DNA from 3 places in the Streptomyces sp. NBC_00344 genome. Region 2 is predicted to be linked to each of the others. Evidence: riboswitches for the same ligand, from Rfam matches in the RefSeq annotation. Region 2 holds a riboswitch; each other region holds the start of a gene.

The links. Region 2 has a riboswitch for S-adenosylmethionine ahead of OHS16_RS32070 (putative leader peptide). Riboswitches for the same ligand answer to the same signal wherever they lie in the genome.
Region 1: it holds a riboswitch for S-adenosylmethionine, as region 2 does, so the genes downstream of both, thrC (threonine synthase) here and OHS16_RS32070 (putative leader peptide) in region 2, are expected to answer to the same signal.
Region 3: it holds a riboswitch for S-adenosylmethionine, as region 2 does, so the genes downstream of both, OHS16_RS23480 (aminotransferase class V-fold PLP-dependent enzyme) here and OHS16_RS32070 (putative leader peptide) in region 2, are expected to answer to the same signal.

Annotation. Positions count from the first base shown of each region.
Region 1 covers NZ_CP107996.1:3,845,227-3,848,494, forward strand. The annotation lists gene OHS16_RS17375 (glucosyl-3-phosphoglycerate synthase) at 1-883, opposite strand, end outside; SAM riboswitch class I at 1,074-1,200, shown strand; gene thrC (threonine synthase) at 1,219-2,517, shown strand; gene OHS16_RS17385 (MoaD/ThiS family protein) at 2,564-2,839, shown strand; gene OHS16_RS17390 (cold-shock protein) at 3,241-3,268, shown strand, end outside.
Region 2 covers NZ_CP107996.1:931,527-934,794, reverse strand. The annotation lists gene OHS16_RS04290 (amino acid ABC transporter ATP-binding protein) at 1-499, opposite strand, end outside; gene OHS16_RS04285 (amino acid ABC transporter permease) at 517-1,566, opposite strand; gene OHS16_RS32070 (putative leader peptide) at 1,784-1,912, opposite strand; SAM riboswitch class IV at 1,945-2,053, opposite strand; SAM riboswitch class IV at 2,190-2,303, shown strand; gene OHS16_RS04280 (putative leader peptide) at 2,342-2,485, shown strand; gene OHS16_RS04275 (LLM class flavin-dependent oxidoreductase) at 2,694-3,268, shown strand, end outside.
Region 3 covers NZ_CP107996.1:5,205,324-5,208,591, forward strand. The annotation lists gene trpD (anthranilate phosphoribosyltransferase) at 1-1,039, shown strand, start outside; SAM riboswitch class IV at 1,233-1,350, shown strand; gene OHS16_RS23480 (aminotransferase class V-fold PLP-dependent enzyme) at 1,509-2,885, shown strand; gene OHS16_RS23485 (Lrp/AsnC family transcriptional regulator) at 2,926-3,207, opposite strand; gene OHS16_RS23490 (rhomboid family intramembrane serine protease) at 3,204-3,268, opposite strand, start outside.

The sequences.
Region 1 (3,268 bases), 2.9 Mb from region 2:
CGGTGTCCACCGGATGCGTGCGCGGCACGAACCCGCCTGGTCCGCGTTCGAACTGGGTGAGCGCGGGACGCACCAGATGGCCCCGGGAGAGCCGCAGCTGCGCGGTCCGGTAGATCGCGGCAGCCATCCGGCCCAGCGCCAGACCGTCCTGGTGGCGGTGCCGGCGTGAGCCGACGTCGACCTGGGCCAGCGCGTCGAGACCCACCGTGTGCAGGGCGTCGACGAGCAGGCCGAGCTCCACGCCGTATCCGACAGGGAAGGGCAGCTGTTCGAGAAGCTCACGCCGGACGGCGTACTCGCCGCCCAGCGGCTGAACGAATCCGGCCAGCTGCGGCCAGTGCAGATTGAGCAGCGGACGGGCCACCAGCTCGGTCACCCGGCCGCCCTGCCCGGGGGTCTCGCCCAGCGGACGGTCGTACATCGCCTTGACGAAGTGCACATCAGGATCGGTCAGCAGTGGCCCCACGATGCCGGACACGAAATCCGCCGAGAAGTCCTTGAGGTCGGCGTCGATGAAGCAAACGATCTCACCGCTTGTCACCAGGAGGGAGCGCCACAGCACCTCGCCCTTGCCCGGCACCGCCGCTATCCGGGGCAGAACGGTGTCCCGGTGCACCACGCGGGCGCCCGCCGCCGCGGCGACCTCGGCCGTACGGTCGGTGGAGCCCGAGTCGATCACGACCAGTTCGTCGACGAGCGGTACGGCCTCCATCAGGTCCCGCCTGATGGTCGCGACGATCTCACCGACTGTCGCCTCCTCGTTCAGCGCCGGGAGCACCACACTCACCTTGGTGCCACGCTTGGCGGCAGCCAGCTGGTCCAGCGGTCGGTCGGCAGCTGACCAGGAACGCCTGGTCAGCCAGCGTTCCACCTCATCCAGCACGGGGTGTCTCCTCGGTGTGCCCGCCGCGGCAGCGGCTTGTCCGACTGTCATCTCGCGGTGCGGACGACTCTCTCAATCGTTCCGGCCTTCGGTTACAGTCTTGAACAACGCGGATGACCGTCGCATGCCGGGGGTCAGTACGCGGTTGAGTACGACAACAAATACACGGGCCTCCTGGCCGGTGTCACAGCGCTCATCCAGAGGGACTGAGGGAACGGCCCGTTGAAGTCCCGGCAACCTTCCGCCGACCGCGAGGTCATGGTGGGGAAGGTGCCAATTCCGTCTCGCGGCGAAGTACGTCGCGAGGAAGATGAGGAGAAAGGGACCTCGCCACCATGGCTGCTCAGACTGTCGCCGAAACCACCAGCACCGCCGGATCCGTCGATCTCGGACCCGCCGCGGCGCTTTCCTGCCGCGAGTGCGGAGAGCGTTTCGCCCTCGGACCGATCTTCGCCTGCGCCTCCTGTTTCGGGCCGCTCGAAGTCGCCTACGACCTGCCGAGCGGCTCTCCCGACGAGCTGAAGAAGCGCATCGAGGCCGGGCCCGACAACATCTGGCGCTACGCCCCGCTGCTGCCCGTCCCCGCCGACGTGGCGTCCCAGCCCAATCTGAACCCGGGCTTCACCAAGCTGGTCAAGGCCGACAACCTGGCCCGTGAGCTCGGTATCACCGGTGGTCTGCACATCAAGGACGACTCCGGCAACCCGACGCACTCCTTCAAGGACCGTGTCGTCGCGATCGCCGTCGAGGCCGCCCGCGCCTTCGGCTTCACCACCCTCTCCTGCTCCTCCACCGGTAACCTGGCCGGCGCCGTCGGCGCCGCCGCCGCCCGCTCCGGATTCCGCTCCTGCGTGTTCATCCCGCACGACCTGGAGCAGGGCAAGGTCGTGATGGCCGCGGTGTACGGCGGTGAGCTGGTCGGCATCGAGGGCAACTACGACGACGTGAACCGCTTCTGCTCCGAGCTCATCGGCGACCCGATCGGAGAGGGCTGGGGCTTCGTCAACGTCAACCTCCGCCCGTACTACGGCGAGGGTTCCAAGACGCTGGCCTACGAGATCTGCGAGCAGCTCGGCTGGCGGCTTCCGGACCAGATCGTCATCCCCATCGCGTCGGGCTCCCAGCTGACGAAGATCGACAAGGGTCTGCAGGAGCTGATCAAGCTCGGTCTCGTCGAGGACAAGCCCTACCGGATCTTCGGTGCGCAGGCCGAGGGCTGCTCCCCGGTCTCCACCGCCTACAAGGCCGGGCACGACGTCGTCAGGCCGCAGAAGCCGAACACGATCGCCAAGTCCCTCGCCATCGGCAACCCGGCGGACGGCCCGTACGTCCTGGACATCGCCCGGCGCACCGGCGGCGCGGTCGAGGACGTCAACGACGAGCAGATCGTCGACGCGATCAAGCTGCTGGCCCGTACCGAGGGCATCTTCGCGGAGACCGCGGGCGGTGTGACCGTCGGAGTGACCAAGAAGCTGCTCGAGGCGGGTCTGCTGGACCCGGCGCTGTCCACCGTGGTCCTGAACACCGGTGACGGCCTCAAGACCCTGGACGCCGTCGCGCCGACGTCCGGTCCCACCGCGACGATCCGCCCGACCCTGGACGCGTTCCGCGAGGCCGGACTGGCCGCGAGCTGAATCCCCCCGTCCCGCCCACTCCCCGGTCTCCTGGAAGGTAATCCGTATGAGCGTCAAGGTCCGTATCCCCACCATCCTCCGCACCTACACGGGCGGCCAGGCCGAGGTCGCCGCCGACGGCGGCACTCTCGCCGAGGTCATCTCCGACCTGGAGAAGAACCACACCGGCATCGCGGCCCGCGTCCTGGACGACCAGGGCAAGCTGCGCCGCTTCGTGAACGTGTACGTCAACGACGACGACGTGCGCTTCGAGCAGGGTCTGGAGACGGCAACGCCGGACGGTGCGGGCGTCTCGATCATTCCGGCCGTCGCCGGCGGCTGACAGCCTCTCCTGGTGCTCTTCCGGCGCCGCACGGTCACCCTGATTACCCCCTCCGCAAGAGAAGCGGAGGGGGTAATTCTGTGTGGTTGAGCGCGGTAGAGTTGGGGTAGTCCCCTTCGCTGTTCATGCCCCGTGCATATGAGATCGCGACAAGGTGCGGACAAAGTAGTGAAGCCCTTTGCGTCGTAAGTGCCGTTTGCCCGGCCCGACTTGCCCGAGAATCCTGAGGAATCCGCCCAATGGGGCGTTCGGCCAATCCCAGAATTCTCGTCCGATTGACCTGTTGCAGAGGGCAGTTGGGCAGATACATTCAGCCGCGGTCGACGCGTTCCGGCGCAAGGTCTGACCCGGGTCCCGCGAAGTGCGGGCCCGTGCAAGGGCCAGTAATAGGGGAGTTAGGCATGGCTCAGGGCACCGTCAAGTGGTTCA
Region 2 (3,268 bases):
GTTGGGGCTCCATGGCGAGAGCACGGGCAATCGCCACGCGCTGCTGCTGGCCGCCGGACATCTGGCGCGGGTAGGAGTCCTCCCGCCCGGAGAGGCCGACCCGGTCGAGGAGTTCGCGCGCATGGGCGACCGCCTGCTTCCTGGGCGTGCCCCGTACGGCGACCGGTGCCTCCGTGATGTTCTCCAGCACGGTCAGATGCGGGAAGAGGTTGAACTGCTGGAAGACCATCCCGACCCGGGCCCGCTGCTGAGTGACCGCCTTGGGACGCAGCTCGTGCAGTCTGCCTCCGCTGTACCGGAAGCCCACGATCTCGCCACCGACCTCGACGAAACCGCCGTCCGGCCTCTCCAGATGATTGACGCAGCGCAGCAGGGTGGACTTCCCGGAGCCCGAAGGGCCAAGCAGGACGGTCACTTCACCCTCGTTCACGTCCAGATCGACACCGTCGAGGACGACGTTCGTGCCGTAGCTCTTGCGCAGCCCGCGGATCCTGACCAGGCTCTGTCCGGTGCCGCTCATGACAGCCCCGCCAGGTTCGCCTTGGTGGTGGCGAACAACGGGATGTTGTCCCGGGTGATCCGCCAGAGACCGCGGCCGCCACGACCGCCGCCGGCCCGCGCGCTGCCGCGGGCGTAGTGCCGTTCGACGTAGTACTGGCCTACGGACAGCAGCGTGGTGAGGACGATGTACCAGAAGGTGGCCACCAGCAGCAGCGGCATGATCAGGAAGTTCTGGTTGTAGATCAACTGGGCGGAGTACAGCAGGTCCTGAACGGCGATGATGCTGACGATCGATGTGGCCTTCAACAGTCCGATGAGCATGTTCCCGGACGCGGGGATGATCGCGGGCATGGCCTGCGGCAGCACGATCCGGCGGAAAATCCGGCCTCCGCCCAGGCCGAGGGCCTGAGCCGCCTCCGCCTGGCCCCGGTCGACAGCGAGGATGCCGCCCCGGACGATCTCCGCGGAGAAGGCGGCCACATCGATGGTGAGTGCCACGTACGCGGCGAGGACTCCGCTGAAGAGGTGCGCCGTGCGGAAGGTGACGAACTCATGGCCGAACGGGATGCCCAGCGACAACCGCGGGTAGAGGGAGGCGAGTTCGTACCAGAAGAGCAGCTGTACCAGTGGGGGCACCGACCGGATCAGCCAGACATAACCGAAGCTCAGCGTCCGCAGGATGCGGTTGCCCGACAGGCGCATCGCCGCGATCCCGATGCCGAGCAGATAGCCGCTGACCATGACCGCCGCAGTGAGCCAGAGCGTGAGCTCCAGGCCGTGCACGATCGATCCGCGCAGGAAGTAGCTCCCCACCACGCCCCACTGAAACCGCTCGTTGCCGACCAGGGTGTGCACGAACATCGCACACAGCACCAGCAGGGCCAGGGCGGACACCCATTGCCCGGGACGGCGCAGCGGTACCAGCTTCGCGGCGAGCAGCTGCTTGTCCGACTGCCCCTGAACCAGTGGGCGTTCGGACCCCGCGCGGGGCGGTGGAGCTCCGTCGGGTACCGCTTCGGGCGGGTCTTCCACCGGTTTGCGCAGGGATGTTTCCGGAGTAGCCATGGTGTGTGCTTCCCGTTTGGTAGGGGCGCGCGGCAGCGCGGTGCAGCGGTTGCGGGCCATGCCGCAGCGACGGGCCGGCGACCATGGAGCATCGCGAATCGGCTCGGTATGACTGGCTTGGCTGTAGAGGACCGAGGGGCGCTCCGGTCGTATCGGGCACGCCCCGGGGCGCGGCTGACCGGACCTCAGCGCCGTTCGGCGCCGTTACGGTTGGCGGTCAGCGGGCCGGGGTTGCGCCCGGACACAGCGCGCTGCTCACCCGCAGCAGATCCACATGGCGCCGGCTCACCCGCAGCTGGAAGGACCCGCCAGGGCATCGGTTGGTGCCGCAGCGTCGTGCTCGCATCTCCGCCCCCTCGATCTGGTCCGGCCTCTCGGGGCCCGCACTTACAGGACATCCGTCCTGCCCGGTCGTCACCTGGAGCACCCCACCACGGACGAGGGTTGCCGGTCAGCAAGCCAGGGCTTGACGCTGACACTCGTAACCGGCCACCACCGTAATTGCCGGGTGACGTGCAGACAATCCCTCTGGGTGTGACGGGCGTCGCTCGACGGCCTGCCGGTACGGTCCGGGGGATGCCGGGGATTGTGCCGGGCGCGGATGCGGAGTTACCGTGCTGCCAGGTTATGAGCGACAGCGAAAAGCCCTGGCTTGCTGTCCGGCAACCCTCCCGCGCGGCGGGGTGCTCCAGGTGACGACCGGGCGGAGCCGACGACGGCTCCCGCAAGCGCGAGCTCGGACCGGTGTCGGGCGATCGAGACGGAGGTGACGGCAGTGCGGCGAGTCTCCGACATGCCCGTCATCACCAAGGTCCGCAGGCGTGCCACCACGACGTACTCCAGGCGCCACATCGACCTGCAGCGTGTCGCGGGTGCGCTGTGTCCGGCGTACGCGACCGCCGCGCACTGCGGTATCTGATCCCGCTGCCCCGAACCCTCTGAGGCCGCACCACAGAACCCGGCCCGGTCCCGGTACCGGCGCTCGGCGTCGGTGTGTCTGCCTCCGAGTCCGTGGGGCATTCCCGTCCGACAGCTCTGCCCACCCCGTGAAGGGCCACCCCCGCGAAGGCCCGGCGCGGCCGCGGCGCTCCGCACAGCAACCGTCCGAGCAGGAAGCGGTACCGCCCATGTCCCGATCACCTTCAGCCCCTCTCCACCTGGCCGTTGCCCTGGACGGAGCGGGGTGGCATCCCGCGGCCTGGCGGGAGTCCGGTGCCCGCCCCCGAGAGCTGTTCACGGCGAGGTACTGGGCCGACCTGGTCACCGAGGCCGAGGCCGGTCTGCTCGACTTCGTGACCATCGAGGACTCACTCAGCCTGCAGTCCTCCCGCTACAACGAGCCGGACACGCGCACCGACCAGGTGCGCGGCCGGCTGGACGCCGTGCTGGTCGCGGCCAGGGTGGCACCGCTGACCCGGCACATCGGTCTCGTCCCGACCACCGTGGTGACCCACACCGAGCCGTTCCATGTCTCGAAGGCGATCGCCACCCTCGACCATGTCAGCACCGGACGGGCCGGCGTGCGGGTGAAGGTGTCCGCGCGGGGCGACGAGCCCCCGCACTTCGGGCGCCGCACACTGCCCCGGCTGCCGGCCGGAGGATGGGAAGAGCCGGCCGGGCAGGCACTGATCAAGGAGCTGTTCGCCGAGGCGGGCGACTACGTGGAGGTGCTGCGCAGGCTCTGGGACAGCTGGGAGGACGA
Region 3 (3,268 bases), 4.3 Mb from region 2:
CGACAGCGTGGCGGCATACTCCTGGCCCGGTGTCATCGACTCCCTGCTCGCGGGCACCGACCAGAGCGCCGATGCCACCGCCTGGGCAATGGACCGCATCATGAGCGGAGAGGCCACCGGCGCACAGATCGCGGGCTTCATGGTGGCGCTACGGGCCAAGGGCGAGACGGTCACAGAGATCAGTGGCATGGTGCGCACCATGTACGAGCACGCCAGGCTCATCGAGGTGCCCGGCCCCAGCGTGGACATCGTCGGCACCGGCGGTGACGGCTCCAGCACGGTGAACATCTCGACCATGTCGTCGATCGTGGTGGCGGGCACCGGCGCGAAGGTGGTCAAGCACGGCAACCGCGCGGCCTCGTCGAGGAGCGGCGCATCCGACGTTCTGGAGAAGCTCGGCGTCAATCTGGACCTCACCCCGCAGAGGGTCACCGAGGTCGCCGAAGAGGCAGGGATCACCTTCTGCTTCGCGGTGAAGTTCCACCCCGCGCTGCGGTACGTGGCGGCCGCACGGCGCGAGCTGGGCATCCGCACCACCTTCAACTTCCTGGGGCCGCTCACCAACCCGGCGAAGGTGCGGGCCCAGGCCACCGGTGTGGCCGACGCACGGGTGGCGCCCATCGTGGCGGGTGTACTGGCCGAGCGGGGCTCGTCCGCGCTGGTCTTCCGGGGCGACGACGGACTCGACGAGCTGACCACCACCGCCACGTCCAGGGTGTGGATCGTGGCGGACGGCGTGGTGCGCGAGGAGCCCTTCGATCCCCGCGATGTCGGCATCGGCCTGGTCCCTGTGGAGGCACTGCGTGGCGCCGACGCCTCGTACAACGCGGACGTCGCCCGTCGGCTGCTGGCCGGCGAGACCGGCCCGGTGCGCGATGCGGTGCTGCTGAACTCGGCGGCGGCGCTGGTCGCGCTGAACCCGGGTGCGGGCTCGCTGAACGAACAGATCGCGGCGGGGCTCGAGCAGGCTGCCGAGTCGATCGACTCGGGCGCCGCCCGCGGCGCGCTGGAGAGATGGGTCGCGGCGAGCAACGCGTGAACCCCCGCCGGGTACGGCGAGCAACGCGTGAACCCCCGCCGGGTACGGCGAGCGACGCGTGAACCCCCGCCGGGTACGGCGAGCGACGCGTGAACCCCCGCCGGTCATGGCGGGCGGTGACGGCACAGCAGGGCGCGGTCCGCATTGCGGACCGCGCCTTGCGCGTTCCGCGGCGTGTGGCAAGATGCTCTCAGGTCATGAGTGACAGCGACTACGGCCCCAGCCCGCTGTCCGGCAACCCTCCGTCCGTGGCGGGGTGCCCTGGGTGAAGACCTGGCCGTGGACAGCAGAGTCCGCGGCAAGCGCGGATCCCTCGCCAGGGATCCTGGTCGTCGAGGGAGTTCTTCCGTGGTTCAGCGAATGCGATAGGGCAGTAGCCCCCTTCTCCGCACACCCTTTCCGCACTGCCCCGCGCCCACCGTCGGGTGGCCCGCGCAGTGAATTCGCCTGCCCTTTCCGGGAGTTCGCCATGTCTGTCCCCACCGCTGCCGTCGACCGTTCGGTTTGTGCCCCGCTGCCCGTCCTGGGACGGGATGTACGGGTTCCCCTCGTCACCGGTGGCGAGGTCGACTACGCCGCGCTGGACTACGCGGCGAGCGCTCCGGCCCTGCAGCGGGTCTGGGACGACGTGGCCGCCTACGCCCCGTACTACGGCAGTGTGCACCGCGGCGCCGGCTACCTCTCACAGCTGTCCACCGACCTCTTCGAGAACAGCCGTACCGCCGTCGCCGAATTCCTCGGCTGCCGGGAGGGTGACCAGGTGGTGTTCACCCGGTCGACCACCGACTCACTCAACCTGCTGGCCGCGGTACTGCCCGCGGACTGCCAGGTCTTCGTCTTCGAGACCGAGCACCATGCCTCGCTGCTGCCCTGGCGCGGTGCCGATGTGACCTACCTGGACGCGCCGCGCACCCCGCAGCAGGCCGTCGGGATCCTGGAGCGCGCACTCGCGGGCCGCGGTACCTCGCCGTCCGGGTCGACCGTGCCCGCGCTGGTCTGTGTCACTGGCGCTTCGAACGTCACCGGTGAGCACTGGCCCGTGCGGGAACTTGCGGCTGCCGCTCACGCACATGGTGCCCGGGTGGTGCTGGACGCCGCCCAGCTCGCCCCGCACCACCCGGTGGACATCGCGGACCTGGACGTCGACTGGGTGGCCTTCTCCGGGCACAAGCTGTACGCGCCCTTCGGCTCCGGGGTCCTGGCGGGCCGTTCGGACTGGCTGCAGGAGGCGGAGCCGTATCTCGCGGGTGGCGGGGCGTCCCGCCAGGTCACCCGGCGGGCCGATGGCGGTGTGGACGTCGAGTGGCACACCACGGCCGCCCGTCACGAGGCCGGCTCGCCCAACGTCATCGGGGTGTACTCCATCGCCGCCGCCTGCCGGGCACTCACCGACGCCGGCTTCGACTCCCTGGTCGAGCGCGAGCAGTCGCTGGTCACCAAGGTCCTCGACGGCCTCGGGGAGGTGGACGCCGTGAAGGTGCTCTCGCTCTTCGGCGACGACGTCCCGCGCGTCGGTGTCATCTCGTTCGTGGTCGACGGCTGGAACAGCTCGCACTTCGCGGCCGCGCTCTCGGCCGAGTACGGCATCGGCGTCCGCGACGGACTGTTCTGCGCGCACCCGCTGGTACGCACACTGCTCGGCGGCGACCCGCAGGACCAGGGGGAGTGCGGCGCACCCGATGGTGAGCCCGGCGAGCGCTCGCTCAACGCCATCCGGGTGAGCTTCGGCGCCGGTACGCCGGACGAGCACGTGGAGCGTTTCGTGACCGCGGTCAAGGAGCTGGTGCGCGACGGCGCCCGCTGGAACTACCGTACGGAGAACGGCCGTTGCGTGCCGGCCGTCTGAGCGGTTCGGCCCTCGGCCACCCCGGCGGCCGAGGGCGCGCTCATGCGTCGAGCCCGATGGCGAAGGCCGCTTCCAGGTCGTGCTGGGAGTAGGTGCGGAACGCCACGTGCGTGTCGGTGGCCTCGACACCCGGGATCTTGCTGATCCGGCCGGGGATGATGTCGGCGAGATCGTCGTGGCGGGCCACCCGGACCAGTGCGATCAGGTCGTACGTGCCGGTGACGGAGTAGACCTCGCTGACGCTCTCCAGTGCGGCGAGCGATTCCGCGATCTCGGGAATCCGGTCCACGCTTGTCTTGATGAGCACGATCGCGGTGATCACGGTTTGCTTTCTCCCTCGGTGGCCGTCGCTGGGGCCTTCACTCTAGTCGTACGCCGGTACC